DNA from 4 places in the Zobellella sp. An-6 genome. Region 1 is predicted to be linked to each of the others. Evidence: predicted binding sites of a transcription regulator. Region 1 holds the regulator's gene; each other region holds the start of a gene.
What was found. Region 1 encodes LexA, which represses DNA repair genes until DNA is damaged. Its sites were predicted from a motif close to ANCTGTNTNNNNANACAGNT; they were not measured.
Positions count from the first base shown of each region.

Region 2: the regulator LexA is predicted to act here: its motif matches at 4,116-4,135, upstream of astB (N-succinylarginine dihydrolase).
Region 3: the regulator LexA is predicted to act here: its motif matches at 4,195-4,214, upstream of dinB (DNA polymerase IV).
Region 4: the regulator LexA is predicted to act here: its motif matches at 3,808-3,827, upstream of ruvA (Holliday junction branch migration protein RuvA).

Region 1 covers NZ_CP199259.1:302,127-309,183, forward strand. The annotation lists gene ACT7DK_RS01360 (flagellar basal body-associated FliL family protein) at 1-332, opposite strand, end outside; gene ACT7DK_RS01365 (chorismate--pyruvate lyase family protein) at 467-1,006, shown strand; gene ubiA (4-hydroxybenzoate octaprenyltransferase) at 1,003-1,875, shown strand; gene lexA (transcriptional repressor LexA) at 2,002-2,619, shown strand; gene coxB (cytochrome c oxidase subunit II) at 3,217-4,338, shown strand; gene ctaD (cytochrome c oxidase subunit I) at 4,348-5,973, shown strand; gene ACT7DK_RS01390 (cytochrome c oxidase assembly protein) at 5,960-6,487, shown strand; gene ACT7DK_RS01395 (cytochrome c oxidase subunit 3) at 6,501-7,057, shown strand, end outside.
Region 2 covers NZ_CP199259.1:1,801,230-1,808,286, forward strand. The annotation lists gene ACT7DK_RS08300 (LysR family transcriptional regulator) at 1-541, opposite strand, end outside; gene ACT7DK_RS08305 (YciK family oxidoreductase) at 639-1,406, opposite strand; gene sohB (protease SohB) at 1,556-2,575, shown strand; gene astB (N-succinylarginine dihydrolase) at 2,634-3,971, opposite strand; gene topA (type I DNA topoisomerase) at 4,306-6,930, shown strand; gene ACT7DK_RS08325 (hypothetical protein) at 7,049-7,057, shown strand, end outside.
Region 3 covers NZ_CP199259.1:3,112,640-3,119,696, forward strand. The annotation lists gene ACT7DK_RS14530 (methyl-accepting chemotaxis protein) at 1-1,063, shown strand, start outside; gene ACT7DK_RS14535 (aminoacyl-histidine dipeptidase) at 1,208-2,674, shown strand; gene ACT7DK_RS14540 (hypothetical protein) at 2,770-3,090, shown strand; gene dinB (DNA polymerase IV) at 3,149-4,189, opposite strand; gene nqrM ((Na+)-NQR maturation NqrM) at 4,401-4,625, opposite strand; gene ACT7DK_RS14555 (FAD:protein FMN transferase) at 4,627-5,661, opposite strand; gene nqrF (NADH:ubiquinone reductase (Na(+)-transporting) subunit F) at 5,682-6,905, opposite strand; gene nqrE (NADH:ubiquinone reductase (Na(+)-transporting) subunit E) at 6,932-7,057, opposite strand, start outside.
Region 4 covers NZ_CP199259.1:1,467,223-1,474,279, forward strand. The annotation lists gene aspS (aspartate--tRNA ligase) at 1-1,711, shown strand, start outside; gene nudB (dihydroneopterin triphosphate diphosphatase) at 1,715-2,158, shown strand; gene ACT7DK_RS06815 (YebC/PmpR family DNA-binding transcriptional regulator) at 2,162-2,902, shown strand; gene ruvC (crossover junction endodeoxyribonuclease RuvC) at 3,071-3,592, shown strand; gene ruvA (Holliday junction branch migration protein RuvA) at 3,874-4,479, shown strand; gene ruvB (Holliday junction branch migration DNA helicase RuvB) at 4,483-5,490, shown strand; gene ybgC (tol-pal system-associated acyl-CoA thioesterase) at 5,716-6,126, shown strand; gene tolQ (protein TolQ) at 6,116-6,796, shown strand; gene tolR (protein TolR) at 6,796-7,057, shown strand, end outside.

The DNA.
Region 1 (7,057 bases):
TCGTTCAGTCGGCGCAGGCCTTCGCTGGCCAATTCGGTGCGGGCGGCCAGGGAGCGGATCTCCTGCTGGTTCTTTTCTGCCAGCAGGTTGTTGACGGCGTCCCGCAGCAGCGGCATATGCTGCTCCACCAGCGGCATCTGGTCGGCCTGCTCCAGCATCAGCTCGATGGACACGCGGATATAGCCCAGGGTCTGGCCGGAGTTCTGGTAGTTGGTAATAATGTCCGGCGTCATGGTGTAGTATAGGGGCCCTTCGGAAGTCGGGGGTGCTTCCTGTGCCTGGGCGCGGCCCGTCGCCGCCAGCAAGATGCACAGCGCAGCGATGCGTAGCATAAACAATGTCTCCAGCCTTGGTTTCTGGAGCGCATTGTTTAAACAAATACCGGGCCGGTCAAGTAAATACGTGATTTTTAAAGCAACTGAGTCGTGTCTTTTTATATGTGTATCCGTTATTTCAGGAATCAGCCGTGACGCCCTCTGTCGATCATCTCTGGCACTGGACGGCGGCGCTGCCGCAGCGGCGGCCCACCCTGTGCGATTGGCTGCGGGATCCCGGTTCCCTGACCGAGCGTTTGCGCCGGCACAGTCGTGACTTCCGGGTGGAGGTGCTGGCCAGCGATGTCCTGTTACCCCTGAGCCCGGAACAGATGGCCCTGCTGGACACCGAACTGGCCTATTGCCGGGAAGTCTTGTTGTATTGCGACGGCCGGCCTTGGGTCTATGCCAGTTCCCTCTATTCCCCGGCCACCCGGGCCGCCATGCCGGAGCTGACCGGCCTGGGACGGCGTGCCCTGGGGGAGCTGTTGTTCGATGCCCCGGACCTGCAGCGTTCCTCCTTCGAGTTCACCGAACTGGCGCCCGTCGACTATGAACGGCTGGTGGCGCGGGCAGGGGCGACTGGCACCCTCTGGGGCCGGCGGTCCGTGCTGGCCACCGGGCGAGCCCGGGTGCTGGTGACCGAGCTGTTCCTTCCCGCCGTGCCCGCCTATCAGGAGCCTGTAACATGACCACCCTGACTTCGCCTTCCCGCCCGCGCTGGCGTGCCTACATGGCGCTGGCCCGCATGGACAAGCCCATCGGCAGCCTGCTGCTGCTCTGGCCCACCCTCTGGGCCCTGTGGATCGCTGCCGACGGCCTGCCTTCCCCCTGGGTGCTGCTGGTGTTCGTCGCCGGGGTGTTTTTCATGCGCTCCGCCGGCTGCGTGATTAACGACTATGCGGACCGCCATATCGACGGCCACGTCAAGCGCACCCAGGCCCGGCCGTTGCCCGCCGGCGAGCTGACCGAACGCCAGGCGCTGGGCTTTTTCGCCCTGCTGGTGGGCCTTTCCTTTGTGCTGGTGCTGACCACCAACGCCCTCACCATCGGCCTGGCCTTTGCCGGCCTGTTCTGGGCCGCGCTCTATCCCTTTATGAAGCGGTTTACCCATCTGCCCCAGCTGTTTCTGGGTATCGCCTTCTCCTGGGCCATTCCCATGGCCTTCTCCGCCCAGGCAGACAGCCTGCCGGCCGGGCTCTGGTTGTTGTTTGCCGCCAACCTGTGTTGGACGGTAGCCTACGACACCATGTACGCCATGGTGGACAGGGATGACGATCTCAGGATTGGGGTCAAGTCCACCGCCATCCTGTTCGGCCGGCGTGACAAGCTGATCGTCGGCCTGCTGCAACTGGCCACCCTGCTGCTGCTGGTGGCGGCCGGTCAGGTGTTCGCCCTGGCTGCGTCTTTCTACTGGGGGCTGTTGGCCGCCGCCGCGTTGTTCGTGTACCAGCAGCGACTGATCCGGGACCGGGAGCGGGCGGCCTGCTTCCAGGCTTTCCTCAACAATAACCATGCGGGCATGGCGGTGTTTGCCGGCCTGGCCTTGGCGCAGTGGTAACCCTATCGCCGCCCTTGGCTACAAGGAAAGGCCGGCCGGGAGGAGCGACACCGTGGTTTATTGTGCTTGCCCTGCGGGATTTACTGGATATACTGACAGTTAGCTGTATAAAAAAACAGGTTTCCTATGAAAGCGCTAACCCCTCGCCAGTCCCAGGTGCTGGAGATCATCAAGGAGCATATCCAGCAGACCGGTATGCCGCCCACCCGTGCCGAGATCGCCCAGTCCCTGGGCTTCAAGTCCGCCAATGCCGCCGAGGAACATTTGAAGGCCCTGGCCAAGAAGGGGGTGATCGAGATGATGCCCGGCACCTCCCGGGGGATCCGCCTGGCGCAAGAGGAGGAAGCGGGAGAAGAGCCGGGTCTGCCGCTGATCGGGCGGGTAGCCGCCGGTGAGCCCATCCTGGCACAGCAGCATATAGAGAGCCATTACCGGTTGGATCCGGCCCTGTTCCATCCGCCGGCAGATTTCCTGCTACGGGTCAAGGGAATGAGTATGAAGGACATCGGCATCATGGACGGCGACCTGCTGGCGGTGCACAAGACCGGTGAGGTGCGCAACGGCCAGGTGGTGGTGGCCCGGCTCGACGACGAGGTCACGGTCAAGCGCTTCCGGCGTCAGGGCAGCAGGGTCAGCCTGCTGCCGGAGAACGAGGAGCTGTCGCCCATCGAGGTTGACCTGCGGAGCCAGGAGCTGATCATCGAAGGCCTGGCGGTGGGCGTGATCCGCAACAGCGATTTTTAAGAACCTGTTGGCAATCTTTTGTTCTAGGCCAACGGGCACTACTCCGCCGACACGCCGTGGGATCCGATACTCATCACTTCGACCTGCTGCGAACATTCACTGGATGTTCGGTCAGGCCGAAATGGCTCGTCACGGCGGACAAGCTCGCCCCATGGGGGCTCCACCGCGCCTTCCCTGGCGCGGTGGGTCGGTGCAGCCGCAGCCTTTGTCCCCCAAAGCTCAGCGGCGCCTATTGCCTCTTCGCTGGGTGGCCACAGGCCGCCTAACAAAAATCATAAACAGGTTTTAAGCCACTTGCTTCCCTGGGGATGGGGGCCTAAGATGCGCTTCCCGCTTCCCGCTTCCCGCTTCCCGCTTCCCGCTTCCCGCTTCCCGCTTCCCGCTTCCCGCTTCCCGCTTCCCGCTTCCCGCTTCCCGCTTCCCGCTTCCCGCTTCCCGCTTCCCGCTTCCCGCTTCCCGCTTCTTTTTCATTTTTTTACTTTTTCATAATCAATGCTTTACTTAGTGTGTGCCGGACCGATGGACGCGGTGGTTCGGTAAGCACTGACTCTCTTTCGAGTGCGCCAAAATAAAGGACTAAGACTTTTGGGGGTGCGTGTGAAGCCGATTTTTCTGCTGCTGTCGCTAGTGGCACCGCTGCCCGTGTGGGCGCAAAGCCGTCTCAATATGACCCAGGGGGTCACCGATATCAGCCAGAAGGTGTATGGCCTGCACATGACCATACTCATCATCTGCGCGCTGATCGGCCTGGTGGTGTTCGGGGCCATGTTCTGGGCCCTGCTCCATCACCGCAAGTCCAAGGGGGCCAAGGCCGCCCAGTTCCATGAAAGCACCAAGGTGGAAATCCTCTGGACCATCATCCCCTTCCTGATCCTGGTGGCCATGGCCATTCCCGCCACCCGTACCCTGATCGCCATGGAGGACGCCAGCCAGTCGGATCTGACGGTGCAGATCACCGCCTCCCAGTGGAAATGGCACTACCGCTACTTCGATGAGGACGTCGAATTCTTCAGCCTGCTCGCCACCCTGCCCCAGGAAATCGACGGCAGCCTGCGTAAGCGCGACAACTACCTGCTGGAAGTGGACCGGCCCCTGGTGTTGCCCACGGATCGCAAGGTGCGCTTCCTGATCACCGCCGATGACGTCATCCATTCCTGGTGGGTGCCGGCCTTCGCGGTCAAGAAGGACGCCATTCCCGGCTTTATCAACGAGGCCTGGACCCGCATCAACCAGCCCGGTCTCTACCGCGGCCAGTGCGCCGAGCTGTGCGGCAAGGATCACGCCTTTATGCCGATAGTGGTGGATGTCCGCCCGCCCGGCGAGTTCGACGGCTGGCTGGCCCGGGTGAAGGCGGAGCAGGCCGAGGCCCGGGCCGCCGAGCAGGAATTGCTGGCGATGGAAATGACCATGGAAGAGATGATGACCCTGGGCGAGCAGGTGTATCAGCGCAGCTGCGCCGCCTGCCACCAGGCCAATGGCGAGGGTATACCCGGCGCCTTCCCCGCGCTCAGGGGCAGCAACATGGTGCTGAACGACAGGGCGTCCCATATCGATATCGTGCTCTACGGCAAGGAGGGCACCGCCATGCAGAGCTTCGACCGGCAGCTGGCGCTGAAGGAGCTGGCCGCCGTGATCACTTACGAGCGCAACGCCTGGGGCAACGACACCGGTGATCTGGTGCAGCCCAAGGACATCCATCAAGCCAGGCAGGGACAATAGGGGGCAGGGATGACGCAGTTAGACCGGACACAAACCGCGGACGACCAGCTGGACGTGGCGGATGACCATCACCACCAGGGCCCGGCCAGGGGCATCATGCGCTGGCTGTTGACCACCAACCACAAGGACATCGGCAGCCTCTACCTGCTGTTCAGCCTGGCCATGTTCCTGCTGGGCGGCAGCATGGCCATGGTCATCCGCGCCGAGCTGTTCCAGCCCGGCCTGCAGCTGGTGGATCCCAATTTCTTCAACCAGATGACCACCATGCACGGCCTCATCATGGTGTTCGGTGCCGTCATGCCCGCCTTTGTCGGCCTGGCCAACTGGATGATCCCGATGATGATAGGCGCTCCCGACATGGCGCTGCCGCGCATGAACAACTGGAGCTTCTGGATCCTGCCCTTCGCCTTCCTGCTGATGCTGAGCTCGTTGTTCATGCCCGGCGGCGGCCCCAACTTCGGCTGGACCTTCTACGCCCCCCTGTCCACCACCTATGCCCCGGACAGCACCGCTCTGTTCGTGTTCGCCATCCATATCATGGGCATCAGCTCGATCATGGGGGCGATCAACGTCATCGTTACCATCTGGAACCTGAGAGCGCCAGGCATGACCTGGATGAAACTGCCCCTGTTCTGCTGGACCTGGCTGATCACCGCCTTCCTGCTGATCGCGGTGATGCCGGTGCTGGCGGGGGCGGTGACCATGGTGCTCACCGACAAGTATTTCGGCACCAGCTTCTTCGAGGCGGCCGGCGGCGGCGACCCCGTGCTGTTCCAGCATATCTTCTGGTTCTTCGGCCACCCCGAGGTGTACATCATGATCTTGCCGAGTTTCGGCATCATTTCGGCCATCGTGCCCACCTTCAGTCGCAAGCGGCTGTTCGGTTATGCCTCCATGGTGTATGCCACCGCCTCCATCGCCGGGCTGAGCTTCCTGGTGTGGGCGCACCATATGTTTACCGTGGGCATGCCGGTGGCGGCGGAGCTGTTCTTCATGTACTGCACCATGCTGATCTCGGTGCCCACCGGGGTCAAGGTGTTCAACTGGGTGGCCACCATGTGGCGCGGCGCCATCAGTTTCGAGGTGCCCATGCTGTTCGCCCTGGCCTTTATCGTGCTGTTCACCATCGGCGGCTTCAGCGGCCTGATGCTGGCCATCACCCCGGCCGACTTCCAGTACCACGACACCTATTTCGTGGTGGCCCACTTCCACTACGTGCTGGTGTCCGGCGCCATCTTCTCGATCATGGCGGCGGCCTACTACTGGATGCCAAAATGGACCGGCCACATGTTCGACGAGCGACTGGCCAAGTGGCATTTCTGGTGCTCGGTGATTTCGGTCAACATCCTCTTCTTCCCCATGCACTTCCTCGGGCTGGCCGGCATGCCCCGGCGCATCCCCGACTATTCGCTGCAGTTTGCCGACATCAACGGCTTGGTCAGTATCGGCGGCTTTGCCTTCGGCCTGTCCCAGCTGATCTTCGTGGCGGTGCTGGTGAAATGCATCCGCGGCGGCGAAAAGGCGGCGGCCAGCCCCTGGGAAGGGGCTCACGGTCTGGAGTGGACGGTGCCCTCGCCGGCGCCCTACCACACGTTCAGCACCCCCCCGGAGATCGAAGGCAATGGATCACGGTAAAAAAGCACTCAGACTCGGCCTGATGGCGGTCGTCATGTTCGGCTTCGGCTTCGCCCTGGTACCGCTGTATGACGTGTTCTGCGATCTTACCGGCCTGAACGGCAAAACCGCCACCACGGCGGCGGCGGAGTCCAGGGCCATGGACGAGCAGCGGCTGGTGACGGTGGAGTTCGTCACCTACAAGGCCAAGGGCCTTAACGGCGATTTCGAATCCTCGGTGCGGCGGCTGCAGGTGCATCCGGGCGAGATGCACCAGGTAGACTTCACCGTGACCAGTCATGCGGCGGAGGACAGGGTGCTGCGGGCCATTCCGTCGGTCTCGCCAGGAGTGGCGGCGGGCTATCTGCGCAAGACCGAGTGCTTCTGTTTTCAGGAGCAGCCCCTGGCGGCACGAGAGCAGGCGGTGATGCCGATGCGCTTCTATGTGGATGAGGCCTTGCCCGGCAATATCGAGGTATTCACCCTGTCCTATACCCTTTACGACATCAGCGAGCAGGTTGCCACGCGCAGCTAGCAAGGAGGCAGTCATGGAGGTCAAGACCCAACAGTATTATGTGCCGGCCCAGAGCCCATGGCCGATAGTCGGCGCCATCGGTTTGTTTCTGCTGGCCTCGGGAGCCGGCATGTGGGCCGCGGGTATCGCCGGCATCACCGGCCCCCTGGTGTTTACCGCCGGCACCCTGGTGATGACCTTTATGCTGTTCGGTTGGTTCGGCAACGTGATCGATGAGTCCCATTCCGGGCTGTACAGCGAACAGATGGACCGCTCTTTCCGCCAGGGTATGAGCTGGTTCATCTTTTCGGAGGTGATGTTCTTCGGTGCCTTCTTCGGTGCTCTGTTTTACGCCCGGGTGCTGGCGGTGCCCTGGCTGGGTGGGGCCGGCAACAACGCCATGACCAATGAGGTGCTGTGGCCCGACTTTACCGCCAGCTGGCCCCTGCTGCTGACCCCGGGCGGGATGGAAACCACCGCCATGGGCTGGTTCGGCCTGCCGCTGGTCAACACCGTCATCCTGCTGAGTTCTTCCGTGACCGCCCATCTCGCCCATCTGGCGTTGCTGCGGGAGCGGCGCACCCGGCTGAA
Region 2 (7,057 bases), 1.5 Mb from region 1:
AACGGGCCAGGGCATGGTCGGGGGAGCAAACGGGCACATAGGTGGTACTGGCCAGCGGCAGGCAGGTCACGCCGGGAAAGGCGCGGCAGGCGAACACCAGATCGGCGGCCTGCTTGGCCACCACGGTGCGGCAGCCTGCGGGTTGGGCCTCCACCAGGTGGATCCGGCAGCCGCGCGAGCGGGGAGCGAAGTCGGACAGGGCCTGATACAACGGCTGGCGGGGCAGGGAGGCTTCCACCACGATGCGTAAGATCGGCTCCCAGCCACTGGCGAGCACGTCGGCCAACTGCTCCAGGCTCTCGATGTCCTGGGTCAGCTTGCGGGAGCGGCGCAGAAAGACTTCGCCTTCGGGGGTGAGGTAGGCCTTGCGCCCCCTCACCTCCAGCAACGACAGCCCCAGGCCCTGCTGCAGCTTGGCCACGGCATGGTTGAGGGAAGACTGGCTCTTGTTGAGTTTTTCCGCAGCCTGGGCATAGCCGCCGCAGTCGACCACCGCCTGAAAGATCCGCCACTGCTCTACCGTGCTTTTGGGGCGATACATGGCCGCTTATTTCCTTGTCGCAAGAGGACGGTGCTGCAGGGTCCTCTGAGTCACAGATACAAGAATAGTTGTAGCCGATGTCGCCCGGGCTGTCAGCCTATTGGCCGGCCTGGGGCCGGATTCTGTCCGGCTGGGCGTCGAGCGACTGGCCGGTGACGGTTAGGCTGTCGTCGCCCATCAGGTAGAGATAGAGGGGCATGATGTCCAGCGGGGTGCGCAGGCTGGCCGGATCCTCGCCGGGGTAGGCCCGGGCCCGCATGCCGGTGCGGGTGGCACCAGGATTGATGCAGTTGACCCTGACCCGGGTGTTTTCGAGCTCGTCGGCCAGTACCTGCATCATGCCCTCGGTGGCGAATTTGGAGATGGCGTAGCTGCCCCAGTAGGCCCGGCCCCGGCGGCCCACACTCGAGCTGGTGTAGGCGATGGAGGCCGGTGCGCTGGCTTTCAGCAGCGGCAGCAGTGCCTGGGTCATCAGGAACTGGGACTTCATATTGACCTGCATCACCTTGTCCCACTCGTCCTCGCCGATCATCTCGAAGGGACCGAGCACACCCAGTTGTCCGGCGTTGAACAAGACGCCGTCGAGGCGGCCAAACTGCTGGCGGATGGTCTCGGCCATGTCCAGGTAGTGCTGACGGGTGGCACCCTGCAGATCCAGGGGAATAATGGCCGGCTCGGGGCTGCCTTGGGCCAGCAGCTCGTCGTATACCGCTTCCAGTTTCTTCACTGTCTTGCCGAGCAGGATCACGGTGGCACCGTGAGCGCCGTAGCTGAGTGCCGCCTGGCGGCCGATACCGTCGCCGGCCCCGGTGACCAGTATCACCTTGCCGGCGAGTAATTCGGGGGAGGCATGATAGTCGAGCATCTGTCGCATTCTCTAGGGAGTTCAAGGTGGCCAGATCAAACCAGACTCTGGCCCGGGACGCCAGCCTTTAGGAGTAAAAAAGCCCATTGGTGTTCCTTGCGCCGGCTCTTACAATGGGTGCCGAACTACGCCTTTAAGGAGAAGTCATGCTGGAATTTGTGTACGAATACGGTCTGTTCGTCGCCAAGAGCCTCACTTGGGTGCTGGCCATCGCCCTGCTGGTGGCCCTGGTGGCGGGATTGGCGGCCCGTCAGAAGCAGGCCGGCGAACAGTTGGAGGTGGAGGATCTCGGCGCGGGCCTGCGCCGCCAGCGGCAGCGGCTGCAACTGGCCACGGCCGGCAGTGATGCCGAGCGCAAGCAGCTCAAGCAGGCGTTCAGGCAGCAGGCCAAGGCCGACAAAAAGGCCGGCGATGAACGCCCCCGGCTCTATGTGCTGGACTTCAAGGGCAGCATGGACGCCCGCGAAGTGGAAGGACTCAGCCGGGAGATCACCGCCCTGCTGCAACTGGCCCGACCCGGTGACGAGACGCTGCTCCGGCTCGAGTCCGGCGGCGGCCTGGTGCACGGCTACGGCCTGGGCGCGGCCGAACTGGCCCGGCTCAAGGCGCGCGGCATCGGGCTGACGGTGGCGGTGGACAAGGTGGCGGCCAGCGGCGGCTACATGATGGCCTGCGTGGCCGAGCGCGTCATCGCGGCTCCCTTCGCCATCGTCGGCTCCATCGGGGTGGTGGCCCAGTTGCCCAACTTCAACAAATACCTGAAGAAGAAAAACATCGATATCGAGTTGCACACCGCCGGCGAGTACAAGCGCACCCTGACCCTGTTCGGGGAAAACGACGAACACGGCAGGGCCAAGTTCCGGGAAGAGCTGGAGGTGATCCATCGACGGTTCAAGGAATTCATCGCCCAGAACCGGCCGACCCTGGATGTGGAACGGGTGGCGACCGGAGAGCACTGGCTGGCCCGCGATGGCCATGAACTGGGCCTGGTGGACGAACTGCTGACCAGCAGCGACTTCCTGCTGGCCCGGAGCGAGGACAGGCGCATCATCCGCCTGCATTACAAGCCCAGGCCGAGCCTGAAGGACAAGCTGGGCAAGGCGGCGGAGGCCGGGGTGAGCCGGGCGCTGATGAAGCTTTATGAAGCGGGCCAGCGGCCCTTTGGCTGACGAAAAATAAAGAGGGCCGGTATCAGACCGGCCCTCTCAATTTCCTGTCCCCGTCATCTCACCGCTGGAAGGGGTAGACGGAGCCCAGCTTCAGGATCTGGGTGAGTTCGTCCAGGGCGGCGCGGGACTCCTGCAACAGGGCCGGATCGCGCAGGTCGGTCAGGCTCAGCCGCTCGCGGTAGTGCTTGTCCACCCACTGGTTGAGGCGGGCGAACAGGGTCTCATTCATCAGGCAGGCCGGGTTGGTGGCGGCGTGCTCCGCTTGTGTCATGGCCACCCGCAACCGCAGGCAGGCGGGGCCGCCGCCGTTGCGCATGCTCTGCTTCACGTCCATGAAATGCACTTCCCGGATGGGAGTGCCCAGTGTTACCAGCTTGTCCAGATAGGCCTTGACGCTCGGGGTGTCGGCACATTCGGTGGGCGCGATGATGGCCATGTGGCCGGGTTTGAGGGTGACGATCTGGGTATTGAACAGATAGCTCTTCACCGCGTCCGCCACCGGTACCTCATCGGTGGGCACTTCGATAAAGTGCAGCTCGGTGCCGGGCAGCTTGCGGCGGATCTCCTCCAGGGCGGCGGCGGTGTTGAGGAAGGCTTCCTGGTGATAGAAGAGGACGTTCTGGTTGCCCACGGCGATGACGTCGTTGTGGAACACCCCTTGATCGATCACCGCCGGGTTCTGCTGGATAAAGATGGCGGTGTCCTCGCCCAGGCCGTGCAGCCGGGCGACGGCGCGGGAGGCCTCCAGGGTCTGCCGCGCCGGGTAGCGGTGCGGGGCGGGGGCGCTCAGGTTGAAGGCGCTGCGGCCGTAGACGAACAGTTCCACCCCGGCGTGGCCGTAGTCGGCGCACAGGCGGGTGTGGTTGGCGGCGCCTTCGTCACCGAAGTAGTCGTTGGCGGGCAGGGCCTGGTGGTGGCTGAAATGGCGCTCGTCGGCAAAGACCTGGCCGAGGATGCGGCCGGTCACCTCATGCTCGATGGAGCGGTGAAACTTGTTGGTCAGATTGGCCGGGGTGAAGTGGATACGGCCGTCGGCGGTGTCGGCGCTGGGCGACACTGTGGCGGCATTGGCGGTCCACATGCTGGAAGCGGAGCAGCAGGCGGCCAGCAGCACCGGGTCTTCCCGGAACGCCTTTTCCAGTACCTGGGCATCGGTGCCGGTAAAGCCCAGACGGCGCAGGGTATGGATATCGGGGCGCTCCTGGGGGGCCAGCACACCCTGTACCAGGCCCAGTTCGGTCAACGCCTTCATCTTGCGCAGGCCCTGCTTGGCCGCTTCTTTCGGGCTGGAAACATCCTGGGCGTTGCTTTGAGAAGCGACATTGCCGTAAGACAAGCCGGCATAGTTGTGGGTGGGGCCGACCAGACCGTCAAAATTGGCTTCAAACTGTACCATTATATTGTCCTTTTAAATGGTGAAAAGTGACAAGAAAATCCTGCTGGTGGCCATTATATGTGGATTTATTCGGAAGATGTAACCCCTTTTTAACAACAGATCGCACCAAAGTAATAACAATGCATAAAAAGCGGGCGAACAGGCAGCGGTATAAAAAAAGCGGTTGATTCCGACGGGCATGAGGGTGTTAATAAATAAATATAAATTCATTGAACTTTTTTCCGGGCCACGCCGGGCAAGTTTGCTTTTTACGGCTTTTTCACTTATACAGCCGTCATTACCTTGCCGCCGGAACCCCGAACGGGGCCAGACTTTAAGGATCTAAACGCGCTTTATGAGCAAATCGCTGGTTATCGTCGAATCGCCCGCCAAGGCAAAAACCATCAACAAGTACCTGGGAAAGGACTTCATCGTCAAATCCAGCGTCGGCCACGTGCGTGACCTGCCGACCGCCGGCTCCTCCTCCGCGAAAAAAACCGGTGGCCGCAAGACCGACACCAAGCAGCTGAGCGCCGAAGAAAAGGCCCGGCTGAAGAAGGAAAAAGAGCACCAGGCGCTGATCGCGCGCATGGGGGTGGATCCCGAGCACGGCTGGAAGGCGGACTACCAGGTGCTGCCGGGTAAGGAAAAGGTGGTGTCCGAATTGCAGAGCCTGGCGGAAAAGGCCGACACCGTTTACCTGGCAACGGACTTGGACCGGGAGGGGGAAGCCATCGCCTGGCACCTGAAGGAGCTGATCGGCGGTGACCAGGGCCGTTTCAAACGGGTGGTGTTCAACGAGATCACCAAGAGTGCCATCCAGGAGGCCTTCAGCCACCCGTCCGACCTCAACCTGAACCGGGTCAACGCCCAGCAGGCCCGTCGCTTCCTGGACCGGGTGGTGGGCTATATGGTGTCGCCGCTGTTGTGGAAAAAAGTCGCTCGGGGTCTGTCCGCCGGCCGGGTGCAGTCGGTGGCGGTGCGGCTCATCGTGGAGAAAGAGCGCGAGATCAAGGCCTTCATACCGGAAGAATACTGGGATATCCAGGCGGCCTTGAGCAATGCACAGCAGTTGGCACTAACCATGATGGTGGCCAAGTGCCGGGGGCAGGAGTTCCGGCCGGTCAACGAAGCCCAGACCATGGCGGCGGTGGATGCCCTCAAGGCCAGCCGGTTCGAAGTGGTGTCCCGGGAAGACAAGCCGACCCAGAGCAAGCCGCCGGCGCCCTTCATTACCTCCACCCTGCAGCAGGCGGCCAGCACCCGACTGAGCTTCGGGGTGAAGCGCACCATGATGCTGGCCCAGCGCCTGTACGAGGCAGGCTATATCACCTATATGCGAACCGATTCCACCAACCTGAGCCAGGAAGCGGTGAACGGGGTGCGCGATTTTATCCAGGACAACTACGGCAAGGCCTACCTGCCCGAGAGCCCCAACGTTTACGGCGCCAAGGCCAACGCCCAGGAGGCCCACGAGGCCATCCGCCCTTCGGACGTGACCCTGACGGCGGACCGGCTCGACGGCATGGAAGCGGATGCCAAACGGCTGTACGATCTCATCTGGCGGCAGTTCGTGGCCTGCCAGATGACGCCGGCCCAGTACGACAGCAGCACCATCACGGTGCAGGCCGGCGATTACGAACTCAAGGCCCGTGGCCGCATCCTGCGTTTCGCTGGCTGGACCAAGGTGCTGAGTCCCCAGAGCCGCAAGGGCGAAGATACCGAGCTGCCGGCGGTGCAGGCGGGCGAGGTGCTCAGCCTCGACGGACTCGAACCCAAGCAGCACTTCACCAAGCCACCGGCCCGCTTCACCGAGGCGGCGCTGGTACGGGAGCTGGAGAAGCGGGGCATCGGCCGGCCGTCCACCTATGCCTCCATCATCTCCACTATCCAGGATCGGGGCTATGTCAAGGTGGAAAGCCGGCGTTTCTTTGCGGAGAAGATGGGCGAAATCGTGGCCGACCGGCTGCAGGAGAGCTTCGCCGAGCTGATGAATTACGACTTCACCGCCCAGATGGAAAGCAAGCTGGACGAAATTGCCGGTGGCAGCCTGAACTGGACCCAGGTGCTGGATGCTTTCTATGCCGAGTTCAGTGAGGAGCTGGAAAAGGCCGAACGGCCCTCGGAAGAAGGCGGCATGCGCGCCAACCAGATGGTACTGACCGATATCGATTGTCCGGCCTGTGGCCGCAAGATGGGGATCCGTACCGCCACCACCGGGGTTTTCCTCGGCTGTTCCGGCTATGCCCTGCCACCCAAGGAGCGCTGCAAGCAGACCATCAACCTGATCCCGGGCGACGATTTCGTGCTGGCCAACGACGAAGAGGCGGAAACCGACGCCCTGCGTGCCAAGCACCGGTGCGGCAAGTGCGGCACCGCCATGGACGCCTACCTTATCGACGATAAGCGCAAGCTGCACGTGTGCGGCCAGAACCCGGATTGCGACGGCTACGAGCTGGAAGAAGGCCAGTTCAAGCTCAAGGGCTACGAAGGGCCGGTGATCGACTGCGATCGCTGCGGTGCCGAGATGCAGCTCAAGAGCGGCCGCTTCGGCAAGTACATGGCCTGTACCAACGAGGCCTGCGGCAATACCCGCAAGATCCTGAAAAACGGTGAAGTGGCGCCGCCGAAGGAAGATCCGGTGCACTTGCCGGAACTGCCCTGCAGTCAATCCGATGCCTACTTTGTGTTGCGCGACGGCGCTGCCGGCATCTTCCTGGCCGCCAGCAATTTCCCCAAATCCCGGGAGACCCGGGCGCCCCTGGTGGAAGAGCTGATCCGTTTCAAGGACCGCTTGCCCGAAAAATATCGGTATCTGACCGAGGCTCCGACCCAGGATCCGGAGGGTAACAAGGCAATTGTGCGTTTTAGTCGTAAAAACAAGGAACAATATGTGATGACCGAGGTCAATAAAAAGGCCACTGGTTGGACCGCACACTATGCCGAAGGAAAGTGGCAGCAGAGCCAGAAAGGTAAATAACAGGCATATTTTCTCATATTTCGGTCAAATTAAGTGGATAGCACTAAGGAGAGCGTGCAGAGCCGATAGAAATGGGACGTTATGGATTCGCAGGCTGAGCTTGTCGTAAGGAGTGAATATGGATATT
Region 3 (7,057 bases), 2.8 Mb from region 1:
CAAGGTAACACCGGTGGTGCTGGGGCTCGGTACCCTGGCGGTGCTGGTGGCGATAGCCCTGATCCGCAGCATACTGCACCCGATGGGTGACACGGTGCGGGCCCTGCGCGACATCTCTCACGGCGAAGCAGACCTGCGCCGGCGGCTGGACGAACGCGGCCAGGACGAAGTGGCCCAGCTCAGCCGAAGCTTCAACCAGTTCTGCTCGCGGCTGGCCGTCACCATCCGCCAGCTCTCTCCCATCAGCCAGGAGGTGAATGCCGCCGCCGGCCGCCTGTCCGACATAGTGCGCCACAACCGCGGTCTTTCCGAGCAGCAGTCGGCCGAAACCGAGAAGGTCGCCGCCGCCATGCAGCAAATGCTGACCACCAGCCAGGAAGTGGCCAGGTCGGCGGAGCAGGCGGCCTCGGCCAGCCATGCCTCGGCCGAGGCCGCCCGGGACGGCAGCGGCAAGGTGGCCCAGACCCGCCAGGTGGCGGCCGGCCTGGTGGCCGAGCTCACCTCGGCCCAGCATCGCCTGGCCACCCTGGCCGAGCGGGCCCAGGACATCGGCAAGGTGCTGGAGGTGATCAGCGCCATCGCCGAGCAGACCAACCTGCTGGCGCTGAATGCCGCCATCGAGGCGGCCCGGGCCGGGGAGCAGGGCCGCGGTTTCGCGGTGGTGGCCGACGAAGTACGCAGCCTCGCCACCCGCACCCAGCGCTCGACCGACGAGATCCAGGACATCATCCAGCGGCTGCAGTCCGAAGCCAGTGACACCGTGGCCCATATGAACGGCCTGATGCAGCAGGCGAAGGACACCCAGGGCACCGCCGATCAGGCTGGCGACGCCCTGGCCGCCATCAGCGAACGCATGCGGCTTATCAACGACATGAACAGCCATATCGCCACCGCCGCCGAACAGCAGCGGCAGACCACCGAAGAGATGAGCCGCAACCTGGGCCGGCTGAGCGAACTGGCGGAGGAGGCCCGCCTGAAGACCCAGGAGACCGACAGTGCCGGTGAGGCCCTGTCCGGCCTGGGGCGCAAGCTGTCAGACGAAGTGAATATGTTCAAGGCGTAAAATCAGATAGTTAAACCAAAAATAAATGAAAATTTGAATCAACAAGCACAAAAACCATGCAAAGTAGTGAAGTGATGGATAAGGACCGCGGTGGGGGAGTAAGCTATCGGCTTTCTCCCACCGATGTCTGAAGCCAGGTACCTCATGAGCGAGATCCGCAGCCTTTCCCCTGCCCTGCTGTGGCAGTTTTTCGACACCCTCTGCAGCATTCCCCATCCTTCCGGCCATGAGGCGGCCCTGCGCCAGTGGATCATTGACTGGGCGCGGGCGCGGGAACTCGACGTGATCCAGGACAGGGTCGGCAACCTCGTCATCCGCAAGGCCGCCACCGCAGGCATGGCAGGGCGCAAGGGCGTCATATTGCAAGCCCATATGGACATGGTGCCCCAGGCCAACGCCGACAGCGCCCATGATTTTACCCGGGATCCGATCCAGCCCTGGATCGACGGCGACTGGGTCCGCGCCCGCGGCACCACCCTGGGCGCCGACAACGGCATCGGCCTGGCCGCCTGCCTGGCGGTGCTGGCCGACGACGAGGTGCAGCACGGCCCCTTGGAGGTGCTGTTGACCATCGACGAGGAAAGCGGCATGACCGGCGCCTTCGGCCTGGAGCCCGGTCTGTTGCGGGGCGAGATCCTGCTCAATACCGACTCGGAGCAGGACGGCGACGTCTACATGGGCTGCGCCGGCGGGGTGGATGCCAACATCACCCTGCCCTACCAGGCCGAGCCCGTCCCCGCCGGGCACCAGGCGGTACGCCTGGCCATCACCGGCCTGCGTGGCGGCCACTCCGGCATCAATATTCACCAGGGCCGGGCCAGCGCCAACAAGCTGCTGGCGGAGCTGCTGCACGATATCGGCCGGCACGGCCAGGTCCGGCTGGCGGAGCTGCACGGCGGCACCCTGCGCAATGCCATCGCCCGGGAAGCCTGGGCCCTGCTGACCCTGCCCGTCGCCGAACTGGACAGGGTACAGGCCCTGCTCGACCGCCATCGCCGCCAGTACGCCGTCGAATTCGCCGGGGTCGACGACTTTATCCGCCTGGCGCTGGAGCCCGCCGAGCTGCCGCCGCGGGTGATGAGCCCGGACATGCAGCAGCGCCTGGTCGCAGCCCTGCTCGCCTGCCCCCACGGGGTGATGGCCATGAGCCGGACCCTGGCCGAAGTGGTGCAGAGCTCCACCAACCTGGGGGTAATCAAGACGGAAGGGGATCAGGTCTACCTCCAGTGCCTGATCCGCTCCCTGAACGATGCCGAGCGGGACAGGGTGGCGGAGATGACGGCGGCGGTATTCCGCCTGGCCGGGGCCGAGTGCCGTTTCGATGGCGGCTACCCGGGCTGGCAGCCGGATCCCGACTCCGCCGTCATGAAACTGCTGCTCGATACCCACCAGGCCCTGTTCGGAGCGCAGCCGGCGGTCAAGGTGATCCATGCCGGCCTCGAGTGCGGCCTGTTCAAGGCGGTCTATCCGGAGTGGGACATGGTGTCGTTCGGCCCAACCATTCAAGGCGCCCACTCCCCGGACGAGCGGGTGCATATCGAAGCGGTGTCCCGCTTCTGGCAACTGCTGGTGCGGGTGCTCAGGCAGATCCCGGAGGCCGACGAGCGCTAAACGTCAGCATCGGACCCAGCCATGGCGTCTCCGGTAGGCAAGGAGGACAAATTGGCTTATGCTCTTGGCCAGGACCCCGAGTAGAGGAAGACGCCATGAAATACGCCTCCTTGTGTCTGTTGCTGTCCTTGCTGACGGCGCCGGCCATGGCCGACAACCTGCTGAACCGGATGGTGGACTTCGGCCGGGAAGTGCTGGACGAAACCCGCAAGCTGGCCCCCGGCATCCAGAACGATCGCCGCCACGAACAAGCGGCCCAATTGAACCAGGCCGCCCCGGACGACGGCCGGCACAGCCCGGCGATAGAGCTGGGGCCGGTATCCTCCGCTGAGTCCGCCAGCCTGCCGCCGCCGGCCTCCCCCAGCGCCAACCACGGCTGGCAGTTCGTGGAGGAAGATCATCTCAAGGGACAGTGAGGCGTGAATACGATAGCCGAATGATTGACGCAAGCTGCCTATTGAGCCCCGGCAAGGGCTACCAGTCAAACCCCAGCTGAACGCCCTGGCTGTTGTCGGCCAGCTCCACGCTCACTCCTACCAGCCGGACGCCCCTGCCTTCGGCACGCTCCCAGGCCCGTTCACAGAGCCTCAGTGCCGAGTCCAGCTCGGCCGCGTGAGTGCGCCTTGAGAGCGTGGTCTGCTCGAAATCGCTGAACTTGAGTTTGATGCACAGACCGCACACCGGTCTGCCGTCCAGCCGCCGGATCAGCTCCGGCCAGAGCCTGGCCAGCACCTGCAATCCCTGCTCCGACTGGTGCAGATCCTCGGCCAGGGTGGTCTCCACCCCCACCGATTTGCGCACCCATTGTGTCTGCACCGGTCGTTCGTCGATGCCCCTGGCCCGCTGCCACAACAGTCGGCCGAACTTGCCGAAGCGGCGCACCAGTTCGGCCTCGCCCACCGCCGCCAGCTGACCGCAGCTTTCCAGCCCCAGGGCCGACAGCTTCTCCGCCGTCTTGCGCCCGACGCCGGGGATCTTGGCCAGGGGCAGCCGATGCACGAAGTCTTCGACCAGCTCCGGCGGCAGCACGAAGAGCCCGTCCGGCTTGTTCTCTTCCGAGGCGATCTTGGCCAGGAACTTGTTGGGCGCCACCCCGGCAGAGGCGGTCAGTTGCAGCTCTTCCCGGATGGCCCGGCGGATATCCCGGGCGATCAGGGTGGCGCTGCCGCCGAACCAGGGGCTGTCGGTCACGTCGAGGTAGGCTTCGTCCAGGGACAGGGGCTCGACCAGGTCGGTATAGCGATGGAAGATCTCGCGGATCTGGCGGGAAACCTGCTTGTATTCGGCCATGTTGCCGGGGATCAGCAGCAGTCCCGGGCAGAGCTTGAGCGCCTGGTGGCTGGCCATGGCCGAACGCACGCCGAAGGCCCGGGCCGGGTAGTTGCAGGTCGCGATCACCCCGCGCCGGCTGGCACTGCCACCGATGGCCAGGGGGATATCCCGCCACTCGGGATGGGCGCGCATTTCCACCGCGGCGAAAAAGCAGTCCATATCGACGTGGATGATCTTGCGCATGACCAAACTGGATAAATAAACAGTAACCAGATATTAACGCGGAATGTTGGAAGCGGGAAGCAGCCCGAGCATGGTGGAAGATAAGAATGCTTACCCAAACTACGGCCTTTGATTTTATACAGCAAATCACGCTGTCAGCTAAAAGCCGTAAGCCAGGATCGCAGGCCACTCGGGCAGTTTATCGCTTCCAGCTTACGGCTTCCAGCTTCGGTCAGATGATGCGGTGTTCTTCCAGCATCTTGCGGCGGGCTTCTTCCTTGGCCATTTTCTTCTTGCGGTTGTCGCAGGGGTCGGGACAGTCACAGGCCTTTTCCACGCCGATACTACCCAGGCCGCCACAGGATCCCGAAATGGTCTTGCGCTGGAGGATATAGCCGATGGCCATGGCGGCAAACACCAGGGCAAACACCGCGAGCGTAATGACGAAATACAGCATATCAACCTCTTAAATACTTCTTGAAGGCGCTGGACATGTCCACCCGGAAGCCTTCTTCGGTCTTGGTGAGCAGATAGATGGCCAGCCGGTGTTGCTCCGCGAAGGCGAGCGCCTTGTCGGTGCCCATCACCGTCAGCGCCGTCGCCAACCCATCCGCGATCATACAGGAGGGATGCACCACTGTCACCGACGCCAGCCGGTGGGTAATGGGCTTGCCGGTGGCCGGGTCTATGCTGTGGGACAGCCGTTCCCCGTCCAGCTCGTAATAGTTGCGGTAGTCACCGGAGGTGGCCACGCTGCTGTTGCCGAGCGCGATCACCTGCTGCACCGAACCGGTGCCCGGCCCCGGTTTTTCCACCGCGATGCGCCAGGGCTGCCCCTTGGCATTGAGCCCGCTGACCCTGACCTCGCCGCCGATCTCCACCAGGTGATCGGTCAGTCCTTCTTCCGCCAGGTACTCGGACACCACATCCACCCCAAAGCCCTTGGCGATGGCCGACAGATCCACATAGAGCTCGGGCAGCGTCTTCTGCAGGTATTCGCCTCCGGCGTCGACGGTGACGGCCAGGTACTCGAGCCCGATGCGCGAGCGGATCTGCGCCAGTTGCTCGTCGCTCGGGATCCGCTCCGGCCGGGCATCGGGCCCGAAGCCCCACAGGTTGACCAGAGGGCCCACCGTCACGTCCAGGGCGCCGTCGCTCAGCCGCCCCAGCTGCAGGGACGCGGTCACCACCTTGGCGGTGTCTGCCGAGACCCGCACGGGATCGCTGCCGCGATACCGGTTAAACCGGCTCAGCTCCGAGTCTTCCCGGTAGGTCGACATCTGCTCGTTGACCCGCTCCAGCCGGCGGTCGATCTCGCTTTGTAGTTCCTGGGCCCGGGCTTCATCGGCCGCCACTATCTTCACCGAATAGTAGGTGCCCATGGTATCGCCGGTCAGGTGCAGCTGCGGCCTTTCGGTCGCCGCCGGCTGGCAGGCCGCCAATAAAAAGGCCAGCCCCAGGGGGGCCAGCCAGTTGATCACGGGAAGTTTCATCAGTGTTTAACCACTATTGTTTAACCACCAAAGTCATCCAGCAGGATGTTGTCGTCTTCCACGCCCAGGTTCTTGAGCATGTTGATCACGGCCGCGTTCATCACGGGCGGACCACACATGTAGTACTCGCAATCCTCGGGCGCATCGTGATCGCGCAGGTAGTTCTCGTACAGCACGTTGTGGATGAAACCGGTGTAGCCGGTCCAGTTGTCGCCGGGCTGGGGATCACTCAGGGCCACGTGCCATTGGAAGTTGTCGAACTGCTCCTGCAGGCCGTCGAAGTCTTCCACGTAGAACATCTCACGCTTGGAACGGGCGCCGTACCAGAAGCTGATCTTGCGCTTGGAGTTCAGGCGCTTGAGCTGGTCGAAGATGTGCGAACGCATCGGCGCCATGCCGGCGCCACCACCGATGAACACCATCTCGGCATCGGTGTCCTTGGCGAAGAATTCGCCGAAGGGACCGGAAATGGTGGCCTTGTCGCCGGCCTTCAGCGACCAGATGTAGGAGGACATCTTGCCGGGAGGCGCGCTCCAGTTGCTGGGCGGCGGGGTTGCTATCCGCACGTTCAGCATGATGATGCCTTCTTCTTCCGGGTAGTTGGCCATGGAGTAGGCGCGGATGGTTTCCTCGTCTACCTTGGACTCCAGCTCGAAGATCTTGAACTTGTCCCAGTCTTCCCGGTATTCCTCGGGCACGTCGAAGTCCTTGTACTTGACGTGATGGGGCGGCGCCTCGATCTGGATGTAGCCACCGGCACGGAAAGGCACGCTTTCGCCGTTGGGGATCTTGAGCTTGAGCTCCTTGATGAAGGTGGCCTTGTTATCGTTGGAGATAACCTCACAGTCCCACTTCTTGATGCCGAACACTTCTTCCGGCAGCTCGATCTTCATGTCCTGCTTGACGTTCACCTGGCAGGACAGACGCTCGCCGTGGCGGGCTTCGCCCTTGGAGATGTGATCCAGCTCGGTGGGCAGGATTTCACCGCCCCCCTCGAGTACGCGTACCCGGCACTGGCCACAGGAACCACCGCCACCACAGGCAGAAGAGACGAAGATACCGTTGGCCGCCAGGGCGCCCAGCAGCTTGACGCCGGCACCGGAGGTGATCGCCTTTTCGGGATCGTCGTTGATGCTGATAGTCACATCCCCTTCCGCGACCAGCTTGGACTTGGCAAACAGGATGATGCTTACCAGGACCAGCACGATCACGGTGAACATGACCACGCCTAGAATGATTTCCATCGTTTATTCCTTTTCCATCACTGGGTTTACAGAGAAATGCCAGAGAAAGACATGAAGCCGAGGGCCATCAGGCCGGCGGAGATAAAGGTGATCCCCAGACCGCGCAGGCCGTCGGGCACATCCGCATACTTCATCTTCTCACGCAAACCGGC
Region 4 (7,057 bases), 1.2 Mb from region 1:
GCATCGCCGTCGTGATCTGGGCGGCCTCATTTTCATCGATATGCGCGATCGGGAAGGCATCGTCCAGGTGTTCTTCGATCCTGACAAGGCCGAGGCCTACGAGAAGGCGGCCGACCTGCGCGCCGAGTTCTGCGTGCAGATCACAGGCCAGGTGCGGGCCCGCCCCGAGTCCCAGGTGAACAAGGACATGGCCACCGGCGAGGTGGAAGTCTTCGCCCACGAACTGACCATCATCAACAAGGCCGCGCCCCTGCCGCTCGACTTCAACCAGAACAACTCCGAAGAGCAGCGTCTCAAGTTCCGCTACCTGGATCTGCGCCGTCCCGAGCAGGCCCGCTTCCTCAAGACCCGCGCCAGGGTCACCAGCCGGGTGCGCCGCTTCCTGGACGAACAGGGTTTCCTCGACATCGAAACCCCCATGCTGACCAAGGCCACCCCGGAAGGCGCCCGCGACTACCTGGTGCCGAGCCGGGTGCACAAGGGCCATTTCTACGCCTTGCCCCAGTCGCCCCAGCTGTTCAAGCAGTTGCTGATGATGAGCGGCTTCGACCGCTACTACCAGATCGTCAAGTGCTTCCGCGACGAAGATCTGCGCGCCGACCGCCAGCCGGAATTCACCCAGATCGACGTGGAAACCTCCTTTATGACCGCCGATGAAGTGAGGGCCATCATGGAGCAACTGGTACGCGAGCTGTGGCAGGATCTGGCCGGCCAGGACCTGGGCGCCTTCCCGGTGATGACCCATGCCGAGGCCATGCGCCGCTACGGCTCCGACAAGCCGGATCTGCGCATTCCCCTGGAGCTGACCGACGTGGCCGATCTGCTGAAGAAGGTCGACTTCCAGGTGTTCGCCGGCCCGGCCAACGATCCCAAGGGCCGGGTGGCCGCCCTGCGCGTGCCCGGCGGCGCGGCGCTTTCCCGCAAGCAGATCGATGAATACGGCAAGTTCGTGGGCATCTACGGCGCCAAGGGCCTGGCCTGGCTGAAGGTGAACGAGGCCGCCAAAGGCATGGAGGGCATCCAGTCGCCGGTGGCCAAGTTCCTGACCGAGTCCATCGTGGCCGAGCTGCTGGCCCGTACCGGCGCCCAGGACGGCGACGCCCTCTTCTTCGGCGCCGATTCCGCCAAGGTGGTGGCCGACTCCATGGGTGCCCTGCGCCTCAAGGTTGGCAAGGACCTGGGACTGGTGGAGGACAGCTGGAAACCCCTGTGGGTGATCGACTTCCCCATGTTCGAGGAAGAGGACGGTCGTCTCTACGCCATGCACCATCCCTTCACCGCCGCCAAGGAGGTCTCGGTTGCCGAACTGGAAGCCTGTCCGCTCGAGGCGGTGGCCAATGCCTACGACATGGTGATCAACGGCTACGAAGTGGGCGGCGGTTCGGTGCGTATCCACCACAACGAGATGCAGCAGACGGTGTTCCGCCTGCTCGGCATCGAGGCCGAGGAGCAGCAGGAGAAGTTCGGCTTCCTGCTGGAGGCGCTGAAATACGGCACGCCGCCCCATGCCGGCCTGGCCTTCGGCCTGGATCGCCTGGTGATGCTGCTCACCGGCACCGACAACATCCGCGACGTGATCGCCTTCCCCAAGACCACCACCGCCTCCTGCCTGCTGACCGATGCACCCAGCCTGGCCAACCCGGACGCGCTGGCGGAGCTGGCCATCGCCACCCGCCTGCCGGCGGCCCGGGCCGACGGGGCGGACGACTGAGGCATGGGCCACAAGCACCCGGAGTCGGTGCTGGTTCTCATCCATACCGAGGACCAGGTGCTGCTGTTGCAACGCAAGGACAACCCGGACTTCTGGCAGTCGGTCACCGGCAGTCTGGAGCCGGGCGAGAGCCGCCAGCAGGCGGCGGTGCGCGAGCTGGAGGAAGAAACCGGGATCAGGCTGGGCGACGGCCTGGCACTGGTGGAAACCGGGCACCGGGTGCGTTTCGAGATCTATCCCCGCTGGCGGCACCGCTATCGCCCGGGGGTCACCCACAACTGGGAATACGAATTCCGTTTATGCCTGCCGGCGCCCCGGGAGGTGCGTTTGAGCGAGCACCTGGCCCAGCGCTGGCTGTCCCTGGAGGACGCCCGGCGCGCCGCCAGCTCCTGGACCAACCAGGAGGCCATCGGCAGGCTGATCCAGAGCAAGCAAACCGGAGAATAACCTATGGCAGGTCATAGTAAGTGGGCCAACATCAAGCACCGCAAGGCGGCCCAGGATGCCAAGCGCGGCAAGATCTTCACCAAGCTTATCCGTGAACTGACCACGGCCTCCCGTGAAGGTGGCTCCGACGCCGCCTCCAACCCGCGGCTGCGTGCCGCCATCGACAAGGCGCTGTCCAACAACATGACCCGGGACACCATCGACCGGGCGATCAAGCGCGGCGCCGGCGAGCTGGACGGCCAGGTGCTGGAAACCATCGTCTACGAGGGCTACGGCCCGGGCGGCACCGCCGTCATGGTGGAATGCATGACCGACAACCGCAACCGTACCGTGTCCGAGGTGCGCCATGCCTTTTCCAGGAGCGGCGGCAACCTGGGCACCGACGGCTCGGTGGCCTACCTGTTCGAGAAGAAGGGCGTGATCAGCTACCAGGACGCGGAGGAAGAGTCGGTGATGGAAGCCGCGCTCGACGCCGGTGCCGAGGACGTGGTGGTGAACGACGACGGCTCCATCGACGTCTACACCCAGTGGGATGAATTCGGCGCCGTCAAGGACGCCCTCGACGCCGGCGGCCTGGCCGCCGACAACGCCGAGGTGACCATGATCCCTTCCACCAGGGCGGAGCTGGACGAAGACACCGCGCCCAAGCTACTCCGGCTTATCGACATGCTCGAGGATCTGGACGACGTGCAGGAGGTCTACCACAACGGCGAGATCTCCGATGAAGTGGCTCAAAAGCTGTAAGCGGTATGCTTGAAGCTGGAAGCAGCCCGACGGCGACGGTGGGTTGGCAGGGCCGGTTTGGTATAGGCCAGGGGCTGTCAGTGTCACCACCCTGCAAGTGTGGCGCTGCTCCAGTCAGCGGCTCGATCTGCTTCCAGCTTATGGCTTCCGGCTTCCGGCTTTATTGATATGGCTATTATCCTCGGCATCGATCCCGGCTCTCGCATTACCGGCTACGGCGTGGTGCGCCAAACCGGCAACAGGATGGAATACCTGGGCTCGGGCTGTATCCGCATGGGCGACGATGAGCTGGCGCCCCGGCTGAAGAAGATCTACGACGGGGTGAGCGAGATCATCCTGCAGTTTCGGCCCGAGCTGTTCGCCATCGAGCAGGTGTTTATGGCGCGCAATCCGGACTCGGCGCTGAAGCTGGGCCAGGCCCGGGGCGCGGCCATCGTCGCCGCCGCCAACGCCGGCCTGGAGGTGGCGGAGTATTCCGCCCGCCAGATCAAGCAGGCGGTGGTGGGCACCGGCGCCGCCGACAAGGCCCAGGTGCAGCACATGGTGGTCAAGCTGCTGGTGCTGCCGGGCACGCCCCAGGCCGACGCCGCCGACGCCCTGGCGGTGGCCCTGTGCCATGGCCACACCCGCCAGAGCCTGATCGGCATGGCCGGCCAGGTGCGCGGCACGGTGAGAAAGCGGCTTCGCTGACGCGCGGCCGCGCAAGCTGGAAGCATGAAGCCGAAAGCTGGAAGTGGTGTTGCTGGGGGTAGTAAGCCGTGTTTGTGAGGCTGTGTTTTGTCTAGAAGTGAGTCACTCCCGCGCAGGCGGGAGTCCATCCCGCAAACAAAGCCGAATCCAAAGAGACGGCTCAATATTTCCAAACAGCTTCGATCTGCTTCCAACTGATGGCTTCCAGCTCAGGTGCATGGATATTTATCCAGTTATTTATTATGCTTGGCGCCACACAGATTGGTTAGCGGGGAGCCCCAGTGATAGGTCGGTTGAAAGGTATCATCAGCGAGAAGCAGGCGCCGGAGATCCTGCTGGATGTGAACGGGGTGGGCTACGAGGTCACCCTGCCCATGAGCTGTTTCTACGAACTGCCCAAGGTGGGTGAGGCGGTGACCCTGCTCACCCACTTCGTGGTGCGGGAAGACGCCCAGCTGCTGTTCGGCTTCAACACCAAGACCGAGCGGGCCCTGTTCCGGGAGCTGATCAAGACCAACGGCGTCGGCCCCAAGCTGGCGCTGGCCATCCTCTCCGGCATGACCGCCGATCAGTTCATCTACAACGTGGAGCAGGGGGAGATCGGTGCCCTGGTCAAGCTGCCGGGGGTGGGCAAAAAGACCGCCGAGCGGCTGATCGTGGAGATGCGCGACCGGCTCAAGGGCTTCTGCGGTTACGATCTGTTCAACCCGGCGCCCGAGTCGGCGACCTCCGCGGTGCTGGCCGACAGCGCCCGGGACGAGGCCGTGGCCGCGCTGCTGGCGCTCGGCTACAAGGCGGCCCAGGCCGAGCAGGCGATGAAGAAAATCGCCAGGCCGGAGATGAACGCCGAGCAACTGATCCGCGAAGCCCTGCGGAGCATGGGATAAGCCATGATAGAAGCGGACCGTTTTATCAACCCGGCCCCCCGGCGGGAAGAGGAAGCCATCGACAGGGCCATCCGCCCCAAGGCGCTGGCCGACTACCGGGGCCAGGATCATGTGCGCAGCCAGATGGAAATCTTCATCGAGGCGGCGCGCCGGCGGGAAGAAGCCCTGGATCACCTGCTGATCTTCGGCCCGCCCGGGCTCGGCAAAACCACCCTGGCCAATATCGTCGCCAATGAGATGGGGGTGAACATCAAGACCACCTCTGGCCCTGTGTTGGAGAAGGCCGGTGACCTGGCGGCCATGCTCACCAACCTGGAGCCGGGCGACGTGCTCTTTATCGACGAGATCCATCGCCTGAGCCCGGTGGTGGAGGAAATCCTCTATCCGGCGATGGAAGACTACCAGCTCGACATCATGATAGGGGAGGGGCCGGCGGCCCGCTCCATCAAGCTCGAACTGCCGCCCTTCACCCTGGTGGGCGCCACCACCCGCGCCGGCTCCCTGACCTCGCCCCTGCGCGATCGCTTCGGCATAGTGCAGCGGCTGGAGTTCTACCAGGTGGCGGATTTGGCCCATATCATCGGCCGCAGCGCCGACAAGCTGGGGCTGGCGATCAACGAAGAGGGCGCCTTCGAAATGGCGCGCCGGGCCCGGGGCACGCCGCGCATCGCCAACCGGCTGCTGCGTCGGGTGCGGGACTACGCCGAGGTGCGGGGCAGCGGCAGCATCGACGCCGAGATTGCGACCCAGGCCCTGGACATGCTCGACGTGGACAGGCAGGGCTTCGACTACATGGATCGCAAGCTGCTGCACGCCGTGCTCGACAAATTCATGGGCGGCCCGGTGGGGCTGGACAACCTGGCGGCGGCCATCGGCGAGGAAAAGGAAACCATCGAGGACGTGATCGAGCCCTACCTTATCCAGCAGGGTTTTTTGCAGCGCACCCCCCGGGGCCGCGTGGCTACTCCCAGGGCCTACCTGCACTTCGGCTTCGAGCTGCCGGAACTGTAACGGCAGCTGGAAGCTGGAAGCTTGAAGCTTGAAGTCGATCGAGAGGCTGGTAGACCCGGCTTCCAGCTTCCAGCTTCCAGCTTCCAGCCTCCAGCCTCCAGCCTCCAGCCTCCAGCCTCCGGCTTCCGGGTCAGCCGGTGTCGTGCCTGCCCGGGGCCATCTTCTTTCCCTGCCATGACTCGGGTATAGTATGCCCATCTTTTGAGCCTCGCGGCCGAGTAGCCGATGTCTGATGCGAACTTTTATTGGCCGGTGCGTATCTACTACGAAGATACCGATGCCGGTGGTATCGTTTATAACGCCAACTATCTGAAATTCATGGAGAGAGCGCGCACCGAGTGGCTGCGCAGCCAAGGGATTGAGCAAGACGGGTTGTTGGAGCAGGGGGTCGCCTTCGTGGTGCGGCGCGTCGAGCTGGATCTGCGCAAGCCGGCGCGCTTCAATGATGCATTAAAAGTCACCGTGACGGTGAAAATGCTGAAACGAGCCTCTATTGTGTTTGAGCAGGAAATTCTGGATGATGCGGGCCTTTGTCTGGCCCGGGGAGAGGTGCTGATCGCCTGTGTCCAGATTGCTCAAATGAAACCTTTTGCCATTCCTGAGCCGCTGATGGGAGTATTGTCAGGTGCACGCTGAAATATCGTTTATAGGTCTGTTCTTGGAGGCCAGCCTGCTGGTCCAGCTGGTGATGCTGACCCTGGTGGGCTTCTCCGTCCTGTCCTGGGCACTGATCATCAACCGGCGCAAGGTGCTGACCACGGCCCGGGATGATGCCGACAGCTTCGAAGAGAAGTTCTGGTCCGGCTCCGACCTGAGCCGCCTCTACCACGAAAGCAACGCTCGCCGCGACAGCCTGGCCGGCATGGAGCAGATCTTTTACGCCGGCTTCAAGGAGTTTGTGCGTCTGCAAAAACAGGGGCGGGCCCAGGACAGCATACTGGAAGGTACCTACCGCACCATGCGAGTCGCCCTGTCTAGGGAAGTGGACCGGCTGGAGACCAACCTGTCGCTGCTGGCCACCATCGGCTCCATCAGCCCCTATATCGGCCTGTTCGGTACCGTCTGGGGCATCATGAACGCCTTTATCGCCCTGGCCGAGGTACAGCAGGCCACCCTGGCGATGGTGGCCCCGGGCATCGCCGAGGCATTGATCGCCACCGCCATGGGCCTGTTTGCCGCCATACCTGCGGTTATCGCCTACAACCGCTTCAGCTATCAGGTAGAGCGGCAGGAAAATCACCTGGCCAACTTCATGGATGAATTCTCTACCATCCTCAACCGCCAAGTGATGACAGGTAACAACTGATGCATGGCTATCAACGCAGACGCCGCAAGCGTGTTGCCGAGATCAACGTGGTGCCTTACATCGACGTGATGCTGGTGCTGCTGATCATCTTCATGGCCACTGCCCCGGTGATCACCCAGGGGGTCAAGGTCGACCTGCCCCAGGCCCAGGCCGAGATGCTGCCGGAGGACAGCGAAAAGCCGCTGGTGGCGTCCATCGATGCCGAAGGCCGTTATTTCCTGGATGTAGGGGACAGCCGGGATGAAGCGGTGGATCTGCTGG